Regions from separate parts of the Ensifer sp. KUDG1 genome, predicted to be linked through region 1. Evidence: riboswitches for the same ligand, from Rfam matches in the RefSeq annotation. Region 1 holds a riboswitch; each other region holds the start of a gene.
What was found. Region 1 has a riboswitch for thiamine pyrophosphate ahead of thiD (bifunctional hydroxymethylpyrimidine kinase/phosphomethylpyrimidine kinase). Riboswitches for the same ligand answer to the same signal wherever they lie in the genome.
Positions count from the first base shown of each region.

Region 1 (4,955 bases):
CTTTGAAGGCGCCAAGGGATGGTGAGCCAGCCTCTAATTTCCATTCTAATGCCGACCCATACGCGGGTCGACGTCATCGGAATCGCGATCGAATCTGTCTTGAAGCAAACCGTTGGTGATTTCGAACTCCTTGTAGTTGGGGACGGCTGCGCCCCAGGCACCGCGGATGTGGTTCATGGCTTCAAGGATGATCGCATACGTTTCTTCGACCTGCCGAAGGCGCCTCATTTCGGCTATGCGAATCGGAACATCGCTCTTCGCGAAGCGCGGGGGAGGTTCATAGGCTTTGCCGCGGATGATGACATTGTACTGCGGGATCATTTTGAACTTCTGATAAAGGCTCTCGGACACGGCGCCGCCATTGCTCACAGTCAGGCCTTTTGGGTTTCGACCGACGGCATAGCAGCTCCATTCCTGACGAACCTTGAAATGCCGGACGAACTCTCGCATTTTATGGAGCGCAAGAATACGATCCCGGCGAGCTGCTTTCTTTATCGAGCTGATTGCCTGCCATCATTGGATTCTTGGCCGGAAGACCTTCCGGCTGCTGCCGATTGGCGCTTATGGCAGCGCATAGTCCGTGAAAACCCGGAACCCGCCGTGGCCCATTGTCGGCAGCCCACGGTGTTGCACTTCTCTGCCAAATGGAAGCGCTCTCGAGAAACTGGGATGAGGCAATTAGCGAGTATGCTGTCTATCGCAGATGTTGCTGATTGGTGGCCCGCGGCACTACGGGTACCAATTCCCTCGGGTCAACCTGAGCAGCAAGCCTACGCGGACCTCCTAAACGCCGATCCAGAGGAGTGGACTGCCGCAATCCGGCAGGCGGGGCGAGATCTTACTGCTCGCTTGGCCTGGGACGACTTGCAAATTATTCGCCCAGCATTGAAGGCTGCGAACGAAAAGTCCGCGACTGCGAAAAAGGAACTCGCAGCAGCGCGCACGGAAACTGCGACCTATCAAGCCCAGTCGCGAATAGCGGAAGACGGCTGGGCAACGTCGGATATCGAAATAGAAGCGTGCCGAAAGAAAATTGATTCTTTGGATAATCGCCTTAACGAAGCGTTACACGAATCCAGGTGTCTGGCGGCCGAAGTCGAACGGTTGGCAGGCGAACTTAGGCGAATTCGGGCATCTACTGCTTGGCGCGTGCACGAAACAATTGAGCGACTCCGATGGGGGCGCACCAAAGCGTCCTAATCGGCCTCAGCAGCGGGCGTCGGGACTCACGACTTCCAATCCAAGATAATTCGTAGATGTGTTCCGGCGTGCAAATTAGGTTCTGACGCAGTTTTGGTGGTGATAGATTTTATCCCGTTCCGATGACTTGGGCTTGGGGCAGGTGAATCTTTGCGCGAGATAAACCTGGCGTTTAACAAGTTTGAGCTTGGTGACCTGCCTCTCCGTCAGGTCGTTTGACCGTGGTGAAGTAATTGCGGCGCTGACGGTCTGCACGATTTTTTGCGCCGCCGTGGCGAATGAGCCGATCAAATCCCCAGCCTCAACGAGCAGCGGAGCGGGTCGTCGCGACGGGTGGTCATAAGACGCACTTTGGACTTGGCCGAGGGCGCTCGCTTCAAGGTGCTGCCGTCGACCTTTCTGCTTTTTCGACTGCGTGCGGCCCACTCGGTAATGCCTCGAAGGCATCCGCAAGCGAGCGCGGGTAGAGTTGTTGCGGGAAGCGTTCGACGCGCATGGCAGCGTCCCGGTGGTGGCGGGACGCCATGGCTGGATCAACAAACGCGCAACAGCCCTCCGTCTGACTGCGGGAATTGCCCCCTACCTCTCTTAGTAGCATTGTCGAGTGTGCCTGCGGCAAAAACACGGGGCGTGTCTGCCTGAGAGCAAATTCAGGGCAACTTGCTCCCGAAATTACTCGTATCGCATAAAGTTTGGGACGGGTATTTGCGGAAACTGGCGCCTCGGCGAATGTCCGACCCACGGAATTTCTCTTTTTTTCCAAACACGTACATTGTCCCTTTTGCTGCCGCTCGCCGCCCGCTTGTGAGCGGCTCTATAGCAGTTGTGCCTTCCGGAACTTTCCCAAAGAGTTCGCCTATTTCGCATTCCATAGCTTGAGCGAACTTCTTGAAGTGTAACAATGGTGGGGTTTTTGGTACCGCGCTCTAGGTGGCCGGCATACGAGCGCTCAATACCTGCAGCCAGCACCAGATCATCTTGCAATATCTGTCGCGCAACCCGCAATCGTCGAAGATTCAGAGCGCCCAGCTGCCGTACGTCCATGGCTGCAAAACAGCATTTGACAATTTATGGAACCACGTATTTTAGGACCATGAAAGCGTCCGTTGCGTGTGGCGTCGCGGCTGCACGTTCACAGGAGGTTGCGATGGAACTTCGCCACCTCTCGTTCTTCGTTGCCGTCGCCGAGGAGCTGCACTTCAATCGGGTAAGCAGTCCGTTTGCACATCGCCCAGCCAGCGCTGAGCTCACATATCCAGGCCCTGGAGAAGGAATTGGGAGTCCGGCAGCTTGAGCGGTCGACAAGGAGGGGCGAGTTAACGCGGGCAGGGGAGGCGTTCTACGATAGGGCGATGCGGATCATCGGCGATATCGGCTTATCGATGCATGTGGCGCGATTTGCTGCCGGTAAGGCGGCCCGCACAATCAAGATCGGGACCGTCTATCCGGCGACGATCGGCGTGCTGCCAGCGTTTCGTGCCCGCATCGGCGGGAAGTTCCCCGACGTGGCGCTGCATATGAAGAGCGGCTCGACCGGTGGCATCATCCGTTCAATCGAGCGGCGCGGATCAATCGCGAGCAGGGCGTCCGAAAGCGGGCAATCCGCGGCTGCGAACGGCGATGGTCGAGCTCGCCTGGTTATGGCTGCGCTACCAGCCGGGCTCCAGCCTGTCCTGCTGGTTTAAGGAGCGCGTCACACAGAATGGCGGGCGATTCAAAAAGACGATGATCGTGGTGCTCGCTCGCAAACTGCTGGTCGCCTTACGGAAGTATGTGAATGGTGGCGTCGTCATCGATGGGGCAATATTGAAAACCGCAATGACGGCAATGCCACACCCCAAACGATCGGCGATGAGGACTGAGCCGCACTTTCGTGCAGCGCACGATGTATCCGGCCATTATGTACCCCGGAATTCTCTGATTCCTGAGATGCATACGTGTGCGTCCCGCTTGCCTTGTCGGATGAAAAACGTAATGTCAGCGTGTCTGTGAAGTCGAACGCTCAGACGAAAGGTCCCTTGCGCTCTAACGGCAATAGGGGCCTTTTTTTGTCCTTGTGAAAGCTTGGATTTCTCGCGAATTGCATCGAATCACGCATGCGAGCTCCAAACTCCGGCCATTGACATCCCCGATCATCCGCCCCTAGCATCCCTCCTGCCGAGGGGCGCACTGTCACGGTGCTGAGATGGCGGTGAGCCAGACCCTTGAACCTGATCCGGATCATACCGGCGTAGGAACGGCGAGGGCCCTTCTGCTCACCAGCCGTCTTTGCGCTTGCCGACCGGATCTCCGTCCATTTCCGGGAGGTCGCTTTGCTCGTGTCCGTTTTTGACTCAAACCGAAAAGGCTCAAGCCTCTTGCAGGTGGGGCTATGACCGCGATTGCCGTAACCATCGCAGGGTCGGATTCTGGCGGCGGGGCCGGCATCCAGGCGGATCTGAAGGCGTTCTCTGCGCTCGGCGTTTATGGCGCCAGCGTGATCACGGCGGTCACGGCGCAAAATACCCGCGGGGTATCTGCGGTGGAGGATATCTCCCCGACCGTCGTTGCGGCTCAGATCGACGCGGTGTTTTCCGATCTTGCCGTCGGTGCGGTGAAGATCGGAATGGTATCTCGCCGGGAGACGATCGGGGTGATTGCGGCCGGTCTAAAACGCTATGGCCGGTTGGCTGTCATCGACCCGGTGATGGTGGCGACCTCGGGCGACCATCTGATGCGCTCGGATGCGGTCGCGACGCTCAAAGAGGAGTTACTGCCGCTGGCGCTTGTGCTGACGCCGAACCTGCCCGAGGCGGCGCTGTTGACCGGACGCCCAATCGCCGAAACCGAAGCCGAGGTCGCGCGTCAGGCAGAGATCCTTCTGAAGCTCGGTGCGCGTTCAGTGCTGATGAAGGGCGGTCATGCCAAGGGCAAGGACGCGATCGATATTTTCTATAGCGGGGAGGGTGTCCTCATCCTGTCGCGGCCACGGATCGAAACCAGCAATGATCATGGCACCGGGTGCACTCTCTCGGCAGCAATCGCCTCGGGGCTTGCCAAGGGTATGCCGATTGACGATGCGGTTGTGGCAGCCAAGGCCTACTTGCATGCCGCGTTGGTGGCGGCCGATGGCCTGACCATCGGCCAGGGGAATGGGCCGGTTCATCACTTTCATCATTGGTGGGGCAACGACAAGGGTCGGGCGCCGCGGCTTCGAACGTAGCCGAAGCCAAGCAAAGTCCTAGCCGGTTGTCGCGATCAGGCTGAGCAGTGTGGCATGGCTTCGGCCCTACCTCAGGCCACTGCCGCGCTGGGCAGGGACTGCTGCTCGCCCTTGAGCAACTTGCGATAAAGCGCCACATGCTCCCGTGCGCAATCGACATGACTCGTCGGCCGCCGAAGCGTCGCACGCAGATTGTCCCATGCCCGCGGGGCGGCCAAGACGTCGATCAGACGGTCGGCCAGATCCTGGGCGCTGCCGGCGCGGAAGTGATAGCCGTCCAGCCGATCGCGGACCTTTTCCGCCATGCCGCCGATGTCCGAACACAGGATCGGCCGGCCGTGATGCAACGCTTCCTGTATAACGACGGGGGAGTTTTCCCACCAAACAGAGGGCATTATTACCCAGTCAACCGAGCGCATCAGCCGCGGCATGTCCTGGTTCTGGTAGGCGCCGTAGAAGCGGACGCGACGACCGGCGTCCTCGATCAGCTTCGCCACCTTCTCCTGATAGTCCTTCGGCTGACGTTCGAGGTTCCCGCCAAAGATCATCAATG
Region 1 is NZ_JBNDIG010000010.1:10,481-15,435, forward strand. Features, by position in the region: gene M2267_RS22725 (dTDP-4-dehydrorhamnose 3,5-epimerase family protein) at 1-25, shown strand, start outside; gene M2267_RS22730 (glycosyltransferase) at 19-1,200, shown strand; partial or broken gene M2267_RS22735 (LysR family transcriptional regulator) at 2,348-2,759, shown strand; partial or broken gene M2267_RS22740 (IS110 family transposase) at 2,782-3,018, shown strand; TPP riboswitch at 3,351-3,454, shown strand; gene thiD (bifunctional hydroxymethylpyrimidine kinase/phosphomethylpyrimidine kinase) at 3,572-4,402, shown strand; gene M2267_RS22750 (glycosyltransferase family 4 protein) at 4,474-4,955, opposite strand, start outside.

Region 2 (4,955 bases), on a different contig from region 1:
GGTGCGGGCCCATGGCGGTGGCCGCAACACGCCGATGATCGCGGGTTCGACAGGGGGGGCGCGTTCGCCGATTGGGCGGGTCGGTAGCGCGCCTCCCACTCTGGTCAAACCCGAACATGAAGAAGGAGGAGGAGACCGTTGGCGAACACCGGGAGATCCTGAGCGAATTGAAGGGGCCGTGACCGGCCCCTTCAGTGGGCTTTGGCGCCTACTTGGCCGCGCCAGCCGCCTCTTCCACCGGCATGTAGAGGTCGCCGCCCTCGCGGTACTTCGCAGCCATCGCCTCCAGCCCTTCCTTCTGCGCCTCGGCACGGATGTCGTGCGAGATCCGCATCGAGCAGAATTTGGGCCCGCACATCGAGCAGAAATGCGCGACCTTGTGGGCCTCCTTCGGCAAGGTCTCGTCGTGGAAGTTTCGGGCCGTCTCTGGGTCGAGCGAGAGGTTGAACTGGTCCTCCCAGCGGAACTCGAAGCGGGCGCGCGACAGCGCGTCGTCGCGCACCTGGGCGGCCGGATGGCCCTTGGCGAGATCGGCGGCATGGGCGGCGATCTTGTATGTGATGACCCCCACTTTCACGTCGTTGCGGTCAGGCAGACCCAGATGCTCCTTCGGCGTCACGTAGCAGAGCATGGCGGTGCCGAACCAGCCGATCATCGCCGCACCGATACCCGACGTGATGTGGTCGTAGCCGGGTGCGATGTCCGTCGTCAGCGGTCCGAGCGTGTAGAACGGCGCCTCGCCGCAGACGGCCAGTTGCTTGTCCATGTTTTCCTTGATCTTGTGCATCGGCACGTGACCTGGGCCCTCGATCATGACCTGACAATCCTTGGCCCAGGCGATCTTGGTGAGCTCGCCGAGCGTTTCGAGTTCGGCGAATTGTGCCGCGTCGTTGGCATCGGCGATCGAGCCGGGGCGCAGGCCGTCGCCGAGCGAGAAGGAGACGTCATAGGCGCGGCAGATGTCGCAGATTTCCTCGAAATGCTCGTAGAGGAAACTCTCACGATGATGATGCAGACACCACTTGGCCATGATCGAGCCGCCGCGCGAAACGATGCCGGTGACGCGGTCGACGGTGAGCGGGATGTAGTGCAGCCGCACGCCGGCATGGATGGTGAAATAGTCGACACCCTGTTCGGCCTGCTCGATCAGCGTGTCGCGATAGACTTCCCAGGTGAGGTCCTCGGCAATGCCGTTGACCTTTTCCAGCGCCTGGTAGAGCGGCACGGTGCCGATCGGAACCGGCGAGTTGCGGATGATCCATTCGCGGATGTTGTGGATGTTGCGGCCTGTCGAGAGGTCCATGACCGTGTCGGCACCCCAGCGCGTCGCCCAGACCATCTTCTCGACTTCCTCGGCCATCGACGAGGTGACGGCGGAGTTGCCGATATTGGCGTTGATCTTCACCAGGAAGTTCCGGCCGATGATCATCGGTTCGGATTCCGGATGGTTGATGTTGGCGGGCAGGATCGCGCGGCCGCTGGCGATTTCCTGGCGTACGAATTCCGGCGTCACGTGATCGGGAACGTGGGCGCCGAAGCTTTCGCCGTCGCGGACTTTCGCGCGCGCCGCGTCGCGGCCGAGGTTCTCGCGGATCGCCACGAACTCCATCTCCGGCGTGATGATGCCGGCGCGGGCATAGGCAAGCTGCGTCACTGCCCGGCCACCCGTGGCCTTCAGCGGCGCATGCTGGAACGGGAAGGTTGGCGTCAGGCGGTCGCCACTCACAAAGCCGTTGTCTTCGGGACGAACCGTTCGTCCCTCATAGGTCTCGACATCGCCGCGGTCGACGATCCAGTTGCGGCGCAGCCGCGGCAGGCCGTCCTCGATGCGGATCTCGGCACCGTCGGCGGTATAGGCGCCGGAGGAGTCATAGACCGTGACCGGTTGCTCGCCCGAGGTCGGGTGCAGAGCAATCTCGCGCATCGGCACGCGAATATCCGGATGAAGAACGCCCGGCTTGTGGATCTTTCGGGAGGCCGGAAGCGGGCCTTGCGTGACCGTGAGGGCTGCGGGTTTGGTGGCAATATTCATGACGAGGCTCCAAGTTTGCGATTGGAGACCCAGTTCTGATGCCGGAAAGATGAAAGACGCTCCGCCAGGTGCTCACCGCACGGAATCCTGGCTTCGATATCTGCACCGTCCCTACGCCAGTATGAACTGGATCAGGTTCAACGGGTCACTGCGCTATAGCCGGCAAGCCGGCCATCCAGCAGAATCTCAGCCCCTTGCGGGACCCCCCTGGTGAATGCCTAGATCATAGCCATCGAACGGCCCGGGTCGTCAAGCGTGAATTCGCCTATCGACAAAGATGCGCCTAGTGCGTGTGTTTTCGGATTCGAGTTTGGCGCTAGCGGCCGGCCTTTTCCGGTGCTGTCCGCTCGGCATAATCGGCGCGATTGATGCCGTGGCGCTGGAGCTTGTCGTAGAAGGTCTTGCGCGGAATGCCGAGCGCCTCGATCGTCGCCTTGACGTCGCCGCGCTGAGCGCGCAACACCTCTTTCAAGATCTCCGCCTCGTAGCGTTCGAGCCGTTCCGGCAGCGCAAATCCGGGCTGTTCGGCGCGCTCAATCGGCTGTCCCAGCGGACCTTCGACACCAAGCGCCACGCGTTCGGCAAAGTGCGAGAGTTCACGCACATTGCCCGGCCAGGCATGCGTCATCAGATGCCGTTGTACGGCCGGAAAGATCATCGGCACGTCGCGCTTGAAGCGCTCGGCCGCCCGGGTCAGGAAGTGCGAGAAGAGTAGCGGGATATCGTCACGGCGTTCGCGCAGCGGCGGGATCGACAGCGTCACGACGTTCAATCGGAAGTAGAGGTCCTCGCGGAAATCGCCACGCTCCGCCGGATTGCCGAGATCGATCTTGGCAGCGGCAATGACGCGGATATCGACCGGACGAACCTGGTTGGTGCCAAGCGGCGTGATCTCGCGCGCTTCCAGAACGCGCAGCATCTTCACCTGCGTTGCCGGTGGCATCGCCTCGATCTCGTCGAGGAACAGCGTGCCGCCGCTCGCATGCTCGATCCGTCCGATGCGCTTCTTCAAGGCGCCGGTGAAGGCGCCCGGTTCATGGCCGAAGAGTTCGCTTTCGATGACCGTTTCGGGCAGCGCGCCGCAATTCAGCGCCACGAAGTTGCCGTTACGGCGGCGGCTCCAATTGTGAAGCAGCGTCGCCACCACTTCCTTGCCGCTGCCGGTCTCGCCGGCGACGAGCACGTCGACATCGGTATCGGCGATGTGCCGGATGGTCTGGCGCAGGTGCTCCATGGCCGGCGTCTGGCCGATCAGCGGCAGGCTGTCGCCGGCCGTCTCGGCGGCCCGCTTCAGCGCTCGGTTTTCCATCACGAGCCGGCGTTTTTCGAGCGCCCGGTGCACGCTTTGCACCAGCCGATCGGCGGCAAAGGGTTTTGGGATGAAGTCGTAGACGCCGTCCTGAAGCGCCTGCACCGCCATCGGGATATCGCCGTGGCCAGTCACGAGGATCACCGGCAGGTCTGCGTCGAAGGCTTCGATGCGGCGGAAGAAGGCGAGGCCGTCGATGCCCGGCATGCGGATATCGCTTACGACGATGCCGTCGAAATTGGCATCGAGCGTCTTCAACGCTTCGGCGGCGCTGGCAAACGGGATGACGGTGAGGCCGGCGAGTTCCAGCGTCTGCGTCATCGCCTTGCGCAGATGGGTGTCGTCGTCGACGAGATAGACGGTCGGCTGCATCGCTCAGGCCCTCTTCAGGCGAACCGTGAAGACGGTGCCCTTGTCGCTGGTGTCGACGGTGATATCGCCGCCATAATCGGCGACGATCTCCTTTGAGATGGCAAGGCCGAGGCCGAGGCCCTCGTCCTTCGAGGTGTTGAACGGCGTGAACAGATCCTCGCGGATATGCGGGGCAATGCCCGGGCCGTTGTCGGCAACGACGAGCGAAACCGTCCCGGAGGTGCTGTCCTCGCAGCGCACGCGGATCTCGGCGTCGGCACGCGCGCCGAGCGCTTCCAGCGCGTTCTGGAGAAGATTGATCAGCACCTGTTCCAGCCGGATGCGGCTGCCGAGCACGCGGAGGCCATTTTCCGGCAGGTCGATGACGATCGCATCCATGCGGCCGGCAAAGCGGCTGCGCAGCAACAACATCGCCCCTTCGATCACGTCGCGCATCGGCGTCGGTTCGGCGACGAAACGGCCCTTGCGGGCAAAGCTTCTGAGTTCGTCGGTGATGGTGCCGACCCGGTCGGTCAGTTCGGCGATGCTGACGAGGTTCTCGACCGCCGTCTGCTGCTGGCCCCGGTCAAGGAAGGTGCGGGCGTTGTCGGCATAGGCGCGGATGGTCGCGACCGGCTGGTTGATCTCGTGGGCGACGCCGGCTGCTACCTGGCCGAGGATCGCCAGTCGGTTCGCCTGGACGAGCTCCTGTTGCACCGCCTGCAGCTTTTCGCCGGTGCGCCGATGGTCGGCGATCTCCGTTTCGAGATGATCGCGGGCAAGGCTGAGATCATGGGTGCGCTCCGCCACACGGGTTTCCAACTCGTCGCGGGCGGCGCGATCGCGCGCCGAGACGAGCGCCAGCGTCTGGCGGCGGCGCAGGAGGAAGGTGGTAAGGGCGAGCAGCGGTGCGAGGAGGGCGAGCGCAATCAGCCGGGCCTCGCGGGTTGCCGCCGAGATCGCGCCGTCGAGCGGCGCCAGTTGCTCCAGCCGCCAGCTTGTGGTCGGCACCATGGTTTCGACTCGGAGGAACCGCCGCTCGCTGTCGCCGGGCAGGAGCGCGCGCAACTCGCTGGAACCGTCGCTCGTCGGTTCGATGTCGCGGAAGGGCAGCGGCAACAGTGAAGCATCGCCGAACTGCAGGCTGTCGCGGATGGCGGCGACGCGATCGCGCGGAATGGTCCTCGTCGTCATGAAGCGCCAGGACGGGAAGCTGGTGATCAGCACGATACCACGCCGGTCGGTGACGTAGACGGGCTTGCC
Region 2 is NZ_JBNDIG010000006.1:245,454-250,408, forward strand. Features, by position in the region: gene thiC (phosphomethylpyrimidine synthase ThiC) at 209-2,032, opposite strand; TPP riboswitch at 2,123-2,251, opposite strand; gene M2267_RS17420 (sigma-54-dependent transcriptional regulator) at 2,349-3,713, opposite strand; gene M2267_RS17425 (ATP-binding protein) at 3,717-4,955, opposite strand, start outside.
Region 2: linked by a shared signal. The riboswitch ahead of thiC (phosphomethylpyrimidine synthase ThiC) and the one ahead of thiD (bifunctional hydroxymethylpyrimidine kinase/phosphomethylpyrimidine kinase) in region 1 are both predicted to bind thiamine pyrophosphate.

Region 3 (4,955 bases), on a different contig from region 1:
TTCGATGAAGCGGAAGAGTGCGCGCGACGGCATGCCGAGATTGGCGGCGCTGCGCCAGTATTCGGCGGGGATGCGCTCGAGCCCGGCCAGGAACAGGCGTGCCGCAAGCGGCATGTTGAAGAAGACGTGGGCGAGCAGGATGCCGAACAGGCCGTAGATGCTGACGGGCTGCGCGAGGCCGAGCCAGCGCAGGCCGGAATTGAGGAATCCCTGGCGCCCCCAGATCTCGATCAGCCCGAGTGCGCCGACGAGAACGGGCAGGCCGAGCGGCAGCGCCATCAGGCGCAAGAGCCAGATGCGGCCGGGAAACTGCGGCCGCCGCGCCAGCGCCTGGGCGACGGGGATGGCAAAGAGCACCGACAGCAGCGTCGAGAGTGTCGCCTGCAGCAGGGTGAAGCGGGTGACGCGCCAGATATAGGCGTCGAACAGCGCGTCATCGCTGGCGCCGCCCGTCTGGCTCAGCAAGGCGACGATCGCCAGGCCGACGAAAAGGACGAAGGCGCCGAGGCAGGCTGCCCCGGCGACCACTGTCATGCGATTTTCGCGCAGTGCGAACAATCCGGCCTCAGTTCTTGCTCATGGCGGCGAGCCATTCGTCGATCCAGGCCTTGCGGTTCTTGGCGACCTCCTCCGAGGGCAGGAGGAAGGTGTTATCCGGCTTGACCAGCTTGTTGAAGGCGTCCGGCAGCGGCTCCTTGGTTGCTGCGACCGGCATCATCCAGTTGGTCGTCGGGATGATCGACTGGAACTCCGGACCGGTCATGAAGGCGAGGAACTGCTTTGCCAGTTCCGGCTCCTTGGCGTTCTTGGTCATGCCGGCGACTTCGATCTGGATGTAGTGCCCTTCGGAAAAGGCAGCCGCCTGATAGCGCTCGGTATTTTCCGCGACCATGTGGTAGGCCGGCGACGTGGTGTAGGACAGCACCATCGGCGCCTCACCCTTGGTGAAGAGGCCATAGGCTTCCGACCAGCCGGGGGTGACGGTCAGAACGCGGTCCTTCAGCTTCGCCCAGGCGGCACCCGCCTCATCGCCATAGACGGCCTTGACCCAGAGGAGCAGACCGAGGCCCGGCGTCGACGTGCGCGGATCCTCGATGACGATCTTCTGCGACGGGTCGCCTTCGACCAGTTCCTTCAGGCTTTTCGGCGGCGTCTTCAGCGTCTCGGTGTCGTAGACGACGGCGAAGTGGCCGTAGTCATAGGGCAGGAACGTGTCGTCGGAGAAGTTGCCGGGCACGGTGACGCCGGTTGCCTCGATGCCGTGCGGCGCGAAGAAGCCCGTTTCCTTGGCTTCCGCAACCAGATTGGTATCGAGGCCGAGCACGATGTCGGCCTTGGAAGCCTCGCCTTCGAGCTTCAGGCGGGTGAGAAGCTCGACGCCGTCGGCGACGCCGACATAGTTGACCTTGCACTCGCAGGTCTTCTCGAACGCTTCCGCAACCTTGGCGCCTGGTCCCCATTCGGTGATGAAGCTCTCATAGGTATAGACCGTCAGCGTCTTGTCGGCGGCGATCGCGACGCCGGAAAAAACGAGGCTTGCGGTGGCCGCAAGGGCTAGCCGGCTAAAGAGTTTGAGTTGCGATGAATTGGACATGGCGAGGACCTCTCTCCCAAAGTTCGTTGTTACATGGGAAAAGGGCGTATCGATCCGATCGCGTCTAATCCCTCCGCCGGTATGAGCCGGATCAGGTTCCGCGGGTTGGCGTTTTGACGCCTCTCAGCCTCCGGCCGCTGTGCGGTCGGGAGGCACCCCGTTAGAGCGGCAAGAGATTTACCGCTGCCAAGGCCCCAAGGCAAGCGATGTTTGCGGGGAAGCAAAGGCGCCTGGCCGGCACGACGGCGCGTGTTTGCGTAAGCCGCCAACTGCGCTACACAACGGCAGCGAGGAGGAAATGTCATGCCCGATATGCTCGTTCGACTTTATGCCCTGCCGGCTGAGCCTCAGTCGAAGCTTGGTCCTGGCGTCAGCATTCGCCGCGCCATGGCGCCGGAGCGCCGCCTTGTCGTGTCCTGGATCGAAAAGACCTTTGGCGCCGGATGGGCGGGCGAGGCGGAAGCCGCCTTTTCCTCGACCCCGACGCGTATGCATGTCGCAGTCCATGAGGAAAAGATTGTCGGCTTTTCCTGCCACGACGTGACGGCGCTCGGCTTCTTTGGTCCGACCGGTGTCGACGAAAGCATGCGCGGGCAGGGCATCGGCGAGGCGCTGCTGCTTGCAAGCCTGACGGCCATGCGCGAGGCCGGCTACGGCTACGCGATTATCGGCGGTGTCGGGCCGGCGAAGTTCTACGAGCGGGTGGCCGGGGCCGTCGAGATCCCGGATTCGACCCCCGGCATTTATGCCGGCATGCTGTTCCCCGATCCGGTGCCCGAGGGGCATTGACGGTCTGACCAAAATCTTAAGAACCGGTCGCCCGACGGTTTTCTTCGTTTTCCTTCGGCGGTCCTTTGCGCTATGGGCTTTGCCATGGCTCGATCGACCTTCACCATTCTGCTTGGCGGCGCCCTTTCGCTGACCGACCGGTTGGCTCACCAGCTGGCCGCAAGTCGCTTCATCGCGGCTGATGGCGGCATGCGCCATGCGCGGCTGCTCGGCATCGTGCCCGATGTCTGGGTCGGTGATTTCGACTCGACCGAGGAAGCCCTTCTTGCGGACTACGCCTCCGTCCCGCGCGAGCCCTATCCGGCGGCAAAGGCCGCGACGGACGGTGAGATCGCGGTCGAGGCGGCGCTGTCGCGTGGCGCCGATCGCCTGATCTTCGCCGGCGCGCTCGGCGGCACCCGCAGTGATCATGCGTTCATGCATCTGCTTCATGCCGTCGCCCTTGCCGAGCGCGGGCTTTCGGTGTTGATGACGTCGGGCGAGGAGGAGGCCTATCCGCTGCTGGCCGGCTCGCTCGAAGTCGACCTGCCCAAGGGCTGCCTCTTCTCGGTCCTCGGGTTGACCGAGCTGACCGGTCTTTCGATCGTCAATGCGCGTTATCCGCTCGACGATTTCACCCTGCCGTTCGGCTCGTCCCGAACCGTTTCCAACGTTGCGGAGGGTCACCTTCGCTTCACTCTCAAGAGCGGCCGCGCCCTCGTGCTTGCCCGCCCCTATGACCTTTCCGGAGCCTGAGCCTTGGCGCCTCCCATTCTGAAACTCGACGATATCTTCCTCACCTTTGGCGGCACGCCGCTGCTTGCCGGCGCCAATTTTCAAGTGGAGCCGGGCGACAAGATCTGCCTGGTCGGCCGCAACGGCTCGGGCAAATCGACGCTGATGAAGATCGCCGCGGGCCTTGCAGAGGCGCAGTCGGGCGAAGTGTTCCGCCATCCCTCGGCAACCATCCGCTATCTGCATCAGGCGCCGGATTTCGACGGCTACGACACGGTGCAGGCCTATGCCGAGGCGGGTCTCGGCCCGAGCGACGATCCCTATCGCGTCGCCTATCTGCTGCAGCATCTGGGTCTGACCGGCGAAGAGGATCCCAAGCGCCTTTCTGGCGGCGAAGCGCGTCGCGCAGCACTCGCGCGCGTCATGGCGCCGGAGCCGGACATCCTTTTGCTCGACGAGCCGACCAACCATCTCGACCTGCCGACGATCGAATGGCTGGAAGACGAACTGATCCGCAGCCGCTCGGCGCTGGTGCTGATCTCGCACGACCGGCGCTTCCTGGAAAAGGTCTCGACCGCCACCGTCTGGCTCGACCGTGGTCAGTCCCGTCGCCTCGACCGTGGCTTTGCCCATTTCGAGGCCTGGCGCGACGAGGTGCTGGAGGCCGAGGAGCTGGAGCAGCACAAGCTCGGCAAGGCGATCGAGCGCGAGGAACATTGGCTGCGTTACGGTGTGACCGCGCGGCGCAAGCGCAACATGCGCCGCCTCGGCGAGCTGCAGACCATGCGGGCGACCTATCGCGGCCACAAGGGGCCGCAGGGCACCGTGCAGGCGACGGCCGCCGACGCCAAGGAATCCGGCAAGCTGGTGATCGAGGCCGAGAAGATCACCAAGGCCTATGGCGAGCGCACCATCGTCGCGCCGTTCTCGATCCGCGTGCACCGCGGCGACCGCATCGGTCTCGTCGGCCCGAACGGCGCCGGCAAGACGACGCTCCTGAAGATCCTGACCGGGCAGATCGAGCCGGACACAGGCACGGTCAAGCTCGGCACCAATCTGGAAATCGCGACGCTCGACCAGAAGCGCGAAGACCTCAATCTCGACGATACGCTGGCGCACTACCTGACGGACGGGCGCGGCGACAACCTGCTGGTCAATGGCGAGCAGCGCCACGTTACCGGCTACATGAAGGACTTCCTGTTCCAGCCGGAGCAGGCGCGCACCCCGATCCGTGAGTTGTCGGGCGGCGAGCGCGCAAGGCTAATGCTGGCGCGCATTCTGGCGCGGGCGACGAACCTTCTCATTCTCGACGAACCGACCAACGATCTCGACATCGAGACGCTCGACCTGCTGCAGGAGATCGTCGCCGGTTTTGCCGGAACCGTGATCCTCGTCAGCCACGACCGCGACTTCCTCGACCGCACCGTCACCTCGACGATTGCGCCAGCCAATCCGGAGGCGCCGGATGGGCGCTGGATCGAGTATGCCGGCGGCTATTCCGACATGATGGCGCAGCGCAAGGGCGCGATCGAGGAGAAGCGCAAAGCCGAGAAGGCGGAAAAGGCCAAGGCCGATGCCGCCGTGCCTGCCGCCGAAGCGCCGAAGGCTGCCAAGGGCAAGCTTTCCTACAAGCAGAAATTCGCGCTCGAAAACCTGCCGAAGGAGATCGCCAAGGCGGAGGCCGAGGCTGCCAAGCGCGAAGAAAAGATGGCGGATCCCAAGCTCTTCACAAAAGATCCAAATGCTTTTGCGAAACTGGCACAGGAACTGGAAAAGCTGCGTGCCGACCTCGCTCGCATGGAAGAGGAATGGCTGGAGCTCGAGATGCTGCGCGAGGAGCTCGAGGGCTGAGGCGCAA
Region 3 is NZ_JBNDIG010000009.1:79,756-84,710, forward strand. Features, by position in the region: gene thiP (thiamine/thiamine pyrophosphate ABC transporter permease ThiP) at 1-558, opposite strand, end outside; gene thiB (thiamine ABC transporter substrate binding subunit) at 566-1,594, opposite strand; TPP riboswitch at 1,646-1,764, opposite strand; gene M2267_RS21475 (GNAT family N-acetyltransferase) at 1,898-2,383, shown strand; gene M2267_RS21480 (thiamine diphosphokinase) at 2,468-3,118, shown strand; gene M2267_RS21485 (ABC-F family ATP-binding cassette domain-containing protein) at 3,122-4,948, shown strand.
Region 3: linked by a shared signal. The riboswitch ahead of thiB (thiamine ABC transporter substrate binding subunit) and the one ahead of thiD (bifunctional hydroxymethylpyrimidine kinase/phosphomethylpyrimidine kinase) in region 1 are both predicted to bind thiamine pyrophosphate.

Region 4 (4,955 bases), on a different contig from region 1:
AGCAACTGGTGATCAAGCGGCATGGCATCCACATGCACAGCTTCGTCGGTTTCGATCCGCACCGGGAGGCGCAGAAGCGCGGCTCGTCGCTGGAAAACGTCCGCTACGCGATCATGGAAAAGGGCTTCATCGGCGTAAAGATCTATCCGCCGATGGGCTTCAAGGCATGGGGCAATGCGGATCCGGCGATCGATGCGGCGCTGAAGCGGCTCTACGACTGGTGCCGCGACAACAGCGTGCCGATCATGGCGCATGCGGAAAACAGCATCGGCGCCGGTTGCGGCTATGGCAACATGGCGAGCCCCGCCTACTGGAAGAAGCTGCTCGATACCAACCGTTACAATGACTTGCGGATCAACCTCGCGCATTTCGGCGCATTCGATGAAGTCATTCGCCCGGGCGCGCCGACGGGGGTCATGGTGTCCTGTGCCCAGGACAAGTTCTCCGGTCCGCCGACCTGGGAGGACATCATCGGCAGGACGATCGACCACGGGCGCCGGCCGAACCTGTTTGCCGACCTGAGTTACCTCAGTGAACTCGTCACCGACAACACGCCCGGGCTGCACGAAAAGATCCGCGTGCTGCTCGACAAATGGCTCAAGGACTACGATCCCGGTGCGCGCCACCTGATGTTCGGCACCGACTGGTCGATGATGGCGCTGGAGAAGGACTACAACGCCTATGTCCCGCGGATCGCCCAGCAGTTGAAGGAGGCCAATGTCAGCGAGGAGGACCAGCAGAACATCTTCTGGAAGAACGCCTCCCGTTACCTTGGCCTCGACCGGCCGGGGCCGACCCGCCAGCGGCTCGCCACCTATTGCCGCAAGCGCGGCCTGGATGCCTCCTGGCTGTCGCAGCTGGAGATCGCCTGACCGCGGAGATCGACGCCCGCGGTCCGGCACGTGGCTATCGCCACGGTGCGGTTCTAGCGATCCATTCGCGGGTCCGGCCTTCCGGATCGGCGTTGCGGGTGATGTCCGTCACGACGGCGGCGATGTCGGCGCCGTGCTCGAAGACGCCGGCAATCCGCTCGACGTTGAGACCCCCGATAGCGACCAGCGGCAGGGAGCCGAGGCGCTTCCGCCAGGCGGCAAGACGCGGTAGTCCCTGCGGCGCCCACTTCATCGCCTTGAGGATGGTCGGGTAGACCGGCCCGAGTGCGATGTAGTCCGGGTCGGCCGCCAGCGCCGTCTCCAGTTCCGCCTCGTCATGGGTGCTGAGGCCGAGCTTCAGGCCGGCGGCGCGGATCGCGGCAAGGTCGGCCTCCGCCAGGTCCTCCTGACCGAGATGGACGAAATCGCAGCCTTCGGCGATCGCCAGCTGCCAGTAGTCGTTGACGATGAGCTGGCAGCCCTGCTCGTCGCAAACAGCCTTGGCCGCGCGGATCTCGCGGCGGATCTCCGCTTCCGGACGATCCTTGACGCGCAGCTGTACCAGCTTGACGCCGAGCGGCACCAGCCGCTCGATCCAGGCCGCGCTGTCGACGATAAGGTAGAAGGGGTCGAGTTTCACGCAAACACCGCCTTTCCGATGACGGGGGTGGAAGGGACGGCAAAATCGCGCGGTTCGAGCATGCCCGCCTCGAAGGCCTGCCGCCCGGCATCGATCGCGCCCGCAAACGCCGATGCCATCAGCGCGGGCCTGGCGGCGCCGGCGACGGCCGTGTTGAGCAGGACGGCGTCGAAGCCGAGTTCCATCACCGTCGTTGCGTGCGAGGGCCGGCCGATGCCGGCATCGACGATCAGCGGCACATCGGGAAAGTTCGCCCGCATTGCCCGGAGCGCCTGGATGTTCTGCGGCCCCATGGCGCTGCCGATCGGCGCGCACCAGGGCATCAGCACCTTGCAGCCGGCTTCCAAGAGCCGCTCGGCAACCACCAGATCATCCGTGGTGTAGGGAAAGACCTCGAACCCTTCGGCCGAAAGGATGCGCGCCGCCTCGACCAGCCCGAAGACATCGGGCTGCAGCGTGTCGTGGTGGCCGATCACTTCGAGCTTCAGCCAGTTGGTGCCGAAGACCTCGCGCGCCATCTTGGCCGTCAGCACCGCCTCGGACACCGAATGGCAGCCAGCGGTGTTCGGCAGCACCTGCACCCCGAGCGCCCGGATCAGTTCGAAGAAGGCGCCGCCCTGGCGGCTCCCGGCGGTTTCGCGCCGAAGCGAGACCGTGACGATTTCGGTGCCCGAGGATCGCACCGCATCTTCGAGCACGGCGGGGGAGGGATAGCGGGCGGTGCCGAGAAGCAGTCTCGAGCGCAGGTCCTGTCCATAGAGCGTCAGCATGTCTCAGCCTCCTTTCATCGGCGAGAGGATTTCGATGCGGTCCCGGTCGCAAAGCGCATGACCCGAACGGTCGGCCCGGTGCACCAGTTCGCCGTTAACGGCGGTGGCGAGCCAGTCGCCTTCGAAATCGAGGGTGGCCAGAAGCTCGGCGAGGGTGGCGACGGCGAGGTCGTGATCCTCGCCATTGACGGTCAGTCTCATGCGGCATCTCCCTTCAGGTCCTGCGCAAGCGCAAGGTCGGCTGCTTCCGCCGCCACGGCTGGCGAAAGCAGGAAGCCATGGCGGTAAAGTCCGTTGATCGTGATGGTCTGCCCGGCGCGCAGGGCGCGCGGCAGGTTGTCGGCGAAGGCGGGGCGGACGCCGGCGCCGGTCTCGACGAGGCGCGCTTCGCCGAAGGCTGGATGCAGGGCATAGGCGGCGTTCAGCAGTTCCATGAGGGAACGGGCGGTGATCGGTCCGCCGTCATCCGTCTCGATCATCGTCGCCCCGCACATGAAGAGGCCGCCGCCGCGCGGCACGATGTAGAGCGGGATGCGCGGATGAACGAGCCTGACGGGCCGCGACAGCTCCACGTCGCTTGTCTCAAGGTAGAGCATTTCGCCGCGCACGCCGCGCAGGCCGGGCGTGTCGCTGATGCGTGCCGCACCGGTGCAGTCGGCGACGAGATCGTGGTGTCCGTTGTCGCTCGCCTCGGTGATGAAGGTGACGCCGCGATCGACAAGCTTCTGCCGCAGCCGGGCGAGCGCCCGGCGTGGGTCGAGATGCGCCTCGCCGGCAAAAAACAACGCCTCGCGGAAACGTCCGGCAAGCGCCGGTTCCAGCCGTTCGATCGCCGCGGTGTCGAGCCATTCGTAGCCGGAGGTGCGCGAGGCGAAGCGCCTGAGTTCGCCGGCGTCCCGTGGCGGGGCGACGACCAGCGTGCCGTTGCGGGAAACTTCGCCTGGCAGGACGTCGTCCCACCAGTCGATGGCGCCGATGCCCTTCGTCAGCACCGCCTCTTCGGCGCTTTCGCGCTCGCACCAGGGCGCCAGCATGCCGCCGGCAAACCAGGAGGCCGCGCCGGCAAAGCCTGGCTCTTGCTCGACGACCGTCACCGCGACACCGCGGGCGCTGAGTTCATGGGCCAGACAGAGCCCTGCGACGCCGGCACCTTTCACGAGGACCCGCATCGCTCAGCGCTCCCGTGTGGCGCGAACGGGCCGTCGTAGGCAACGAAGCTGGATGGTGTTGGCGGTGTGCATGCCGAGGCTCCAAAGGTGGAGACCCAGTTCACGAGCGGGGGAGGGGAAGGACGCCTTGCCGATTGAACCGTCACGTAAGCGCGACGTTTGCGGCAGCGAGTCTGCACCGTCCCTACGCCAGTATGAACTGGATCAGGTTCAACGGGTCACTGCGCCGCGCAACCGCATAGCAGAATCTCAGCCCCTTGGCGGGACACCCCTGGTGAATGCTCCAAGCTGACCGCTCGGGGCCGTTTTTGTCAAGAGCCAGCATTCGTGCTGACCGTGATCTGACTGCCGAAAAAATTATCTATAATTTTTCTGCGAGAAAGCGCAGGCGTCGGTGGCGCGATGGAAGGAAGGGGCTGGCCGACCGGAATGAAGCTTGGAATGCCGGAGAAGTCCGGAGTCGTAGTGGTTTCGTTGGCGGCGTGCGCGAGACTTTGGCGTTGACGCGCGAGTGAGTGATTGTCGGTTCTCGCCCTGTGCCGACGGCGTCCGGACCTTCATACGATCCAAAAATACAACCAGAAGAGTATGCGATGTAAACATTTCTTCCCTTGGGTGCTTGCGAATTTCCGTGTCCGACAAAATTATAGATAATATTGGATTCTATCTATTTTACGACGGTGACGACCTGGAGGACAAACCGAAATGCTGGACAAAAACCGAGCGGCTGGTGCTGATTTTATCCTCGGCGACGCGGCAAATACCCGCTGGACCCAGGCGGAAGCAGAGAAAATCTATAATCTGCCGTTCAACGATCTGCTCTACCGCGCCCACACCGTTCACCGCGCGCAGTTCGATCCCAACGCCATCCAGATGAGCCGGTTGCTCTCGATCAAGACCGGCGGTTGCGCCGAGGATTGCGGCTACTGCAGCCAGTCCGCTCATTATCCGACCGGGCTCAAGGCATCGAAGCTGATGGAGGTCGAGCGTGTGCTTGCCGAGGCGCGCAAGGCGCGCGACGGCGGCGCGACCCGCTATTGCATGGGGGCCGCGTGGCGCAGCCCGAAGGACCGCGACATGGATGCCATCGTCGCCATGGTCGAGGGTGTACGGGCGCTCGGCATGGAAACCTGCATGACGCTCGGCATGCTGACGCCGGCCCAGTCTGCGCGGCTCGCCGAGGCCGGGCTCGATTACTACAACCACAATGTCGATACGTCCGAACGCTTCTATAGCGAGATCATCACCACCCGCAGCTTTGCCGACCGGCTGGAGACGCTCGCCAATGTCCGCGACGCCGGCATCAAGGTCTGCGCCGGCGGCATCCTCGGCATGGGCGAGACGGCCGACGACCGGATCTCGATGCTGGTGACCCTCGCCAACCTGGCCGAGCCGCCCGAGAGCGTGCCGATCAACATGCTGATCCCGATCCCGGGCTCGAAGCTGGCGGATGCAGCACCCGTCGATCCGATCGATTTCGTCCGCACCATCGCGCTTGCCCGCA
Region 4 is NZ_JBNDIG010000006.1:106,239-111,193, forward strand. Features, by position in the region: gene M2267_RS16790 (amidohydrolase family protein) at 1-872, shown strand, start outside; gene M2267_RS16795 (thiamine phosphate synthase) at 907-1,512, opposite strand; gene M2267_RS16800 (thiazole synthase) at 1,509-2,282, opposite strand; gene thiS (sulfur carrier protein ThiS) at 2,286-2,483, opposite strand; gene thiO (glycine oxidase ThiO) at 2,480-3,451, opposite strand; TPP riboswitch at 3,615-3,734, opposite strand; gene bioB (biotin synthase BioB) at 4,157-4,955, shown strand, end outside.
Region 4: linked by a shared signal. The riboswitch ahead of thiO (glycine oxidase ThiO) and the one ahead of thiD (bifunctional hydroxymethylpyrimidine kinase/phosphomethylpyrimidine kinase) in region 1 are both predicted to bind thiamine pyrophosphate.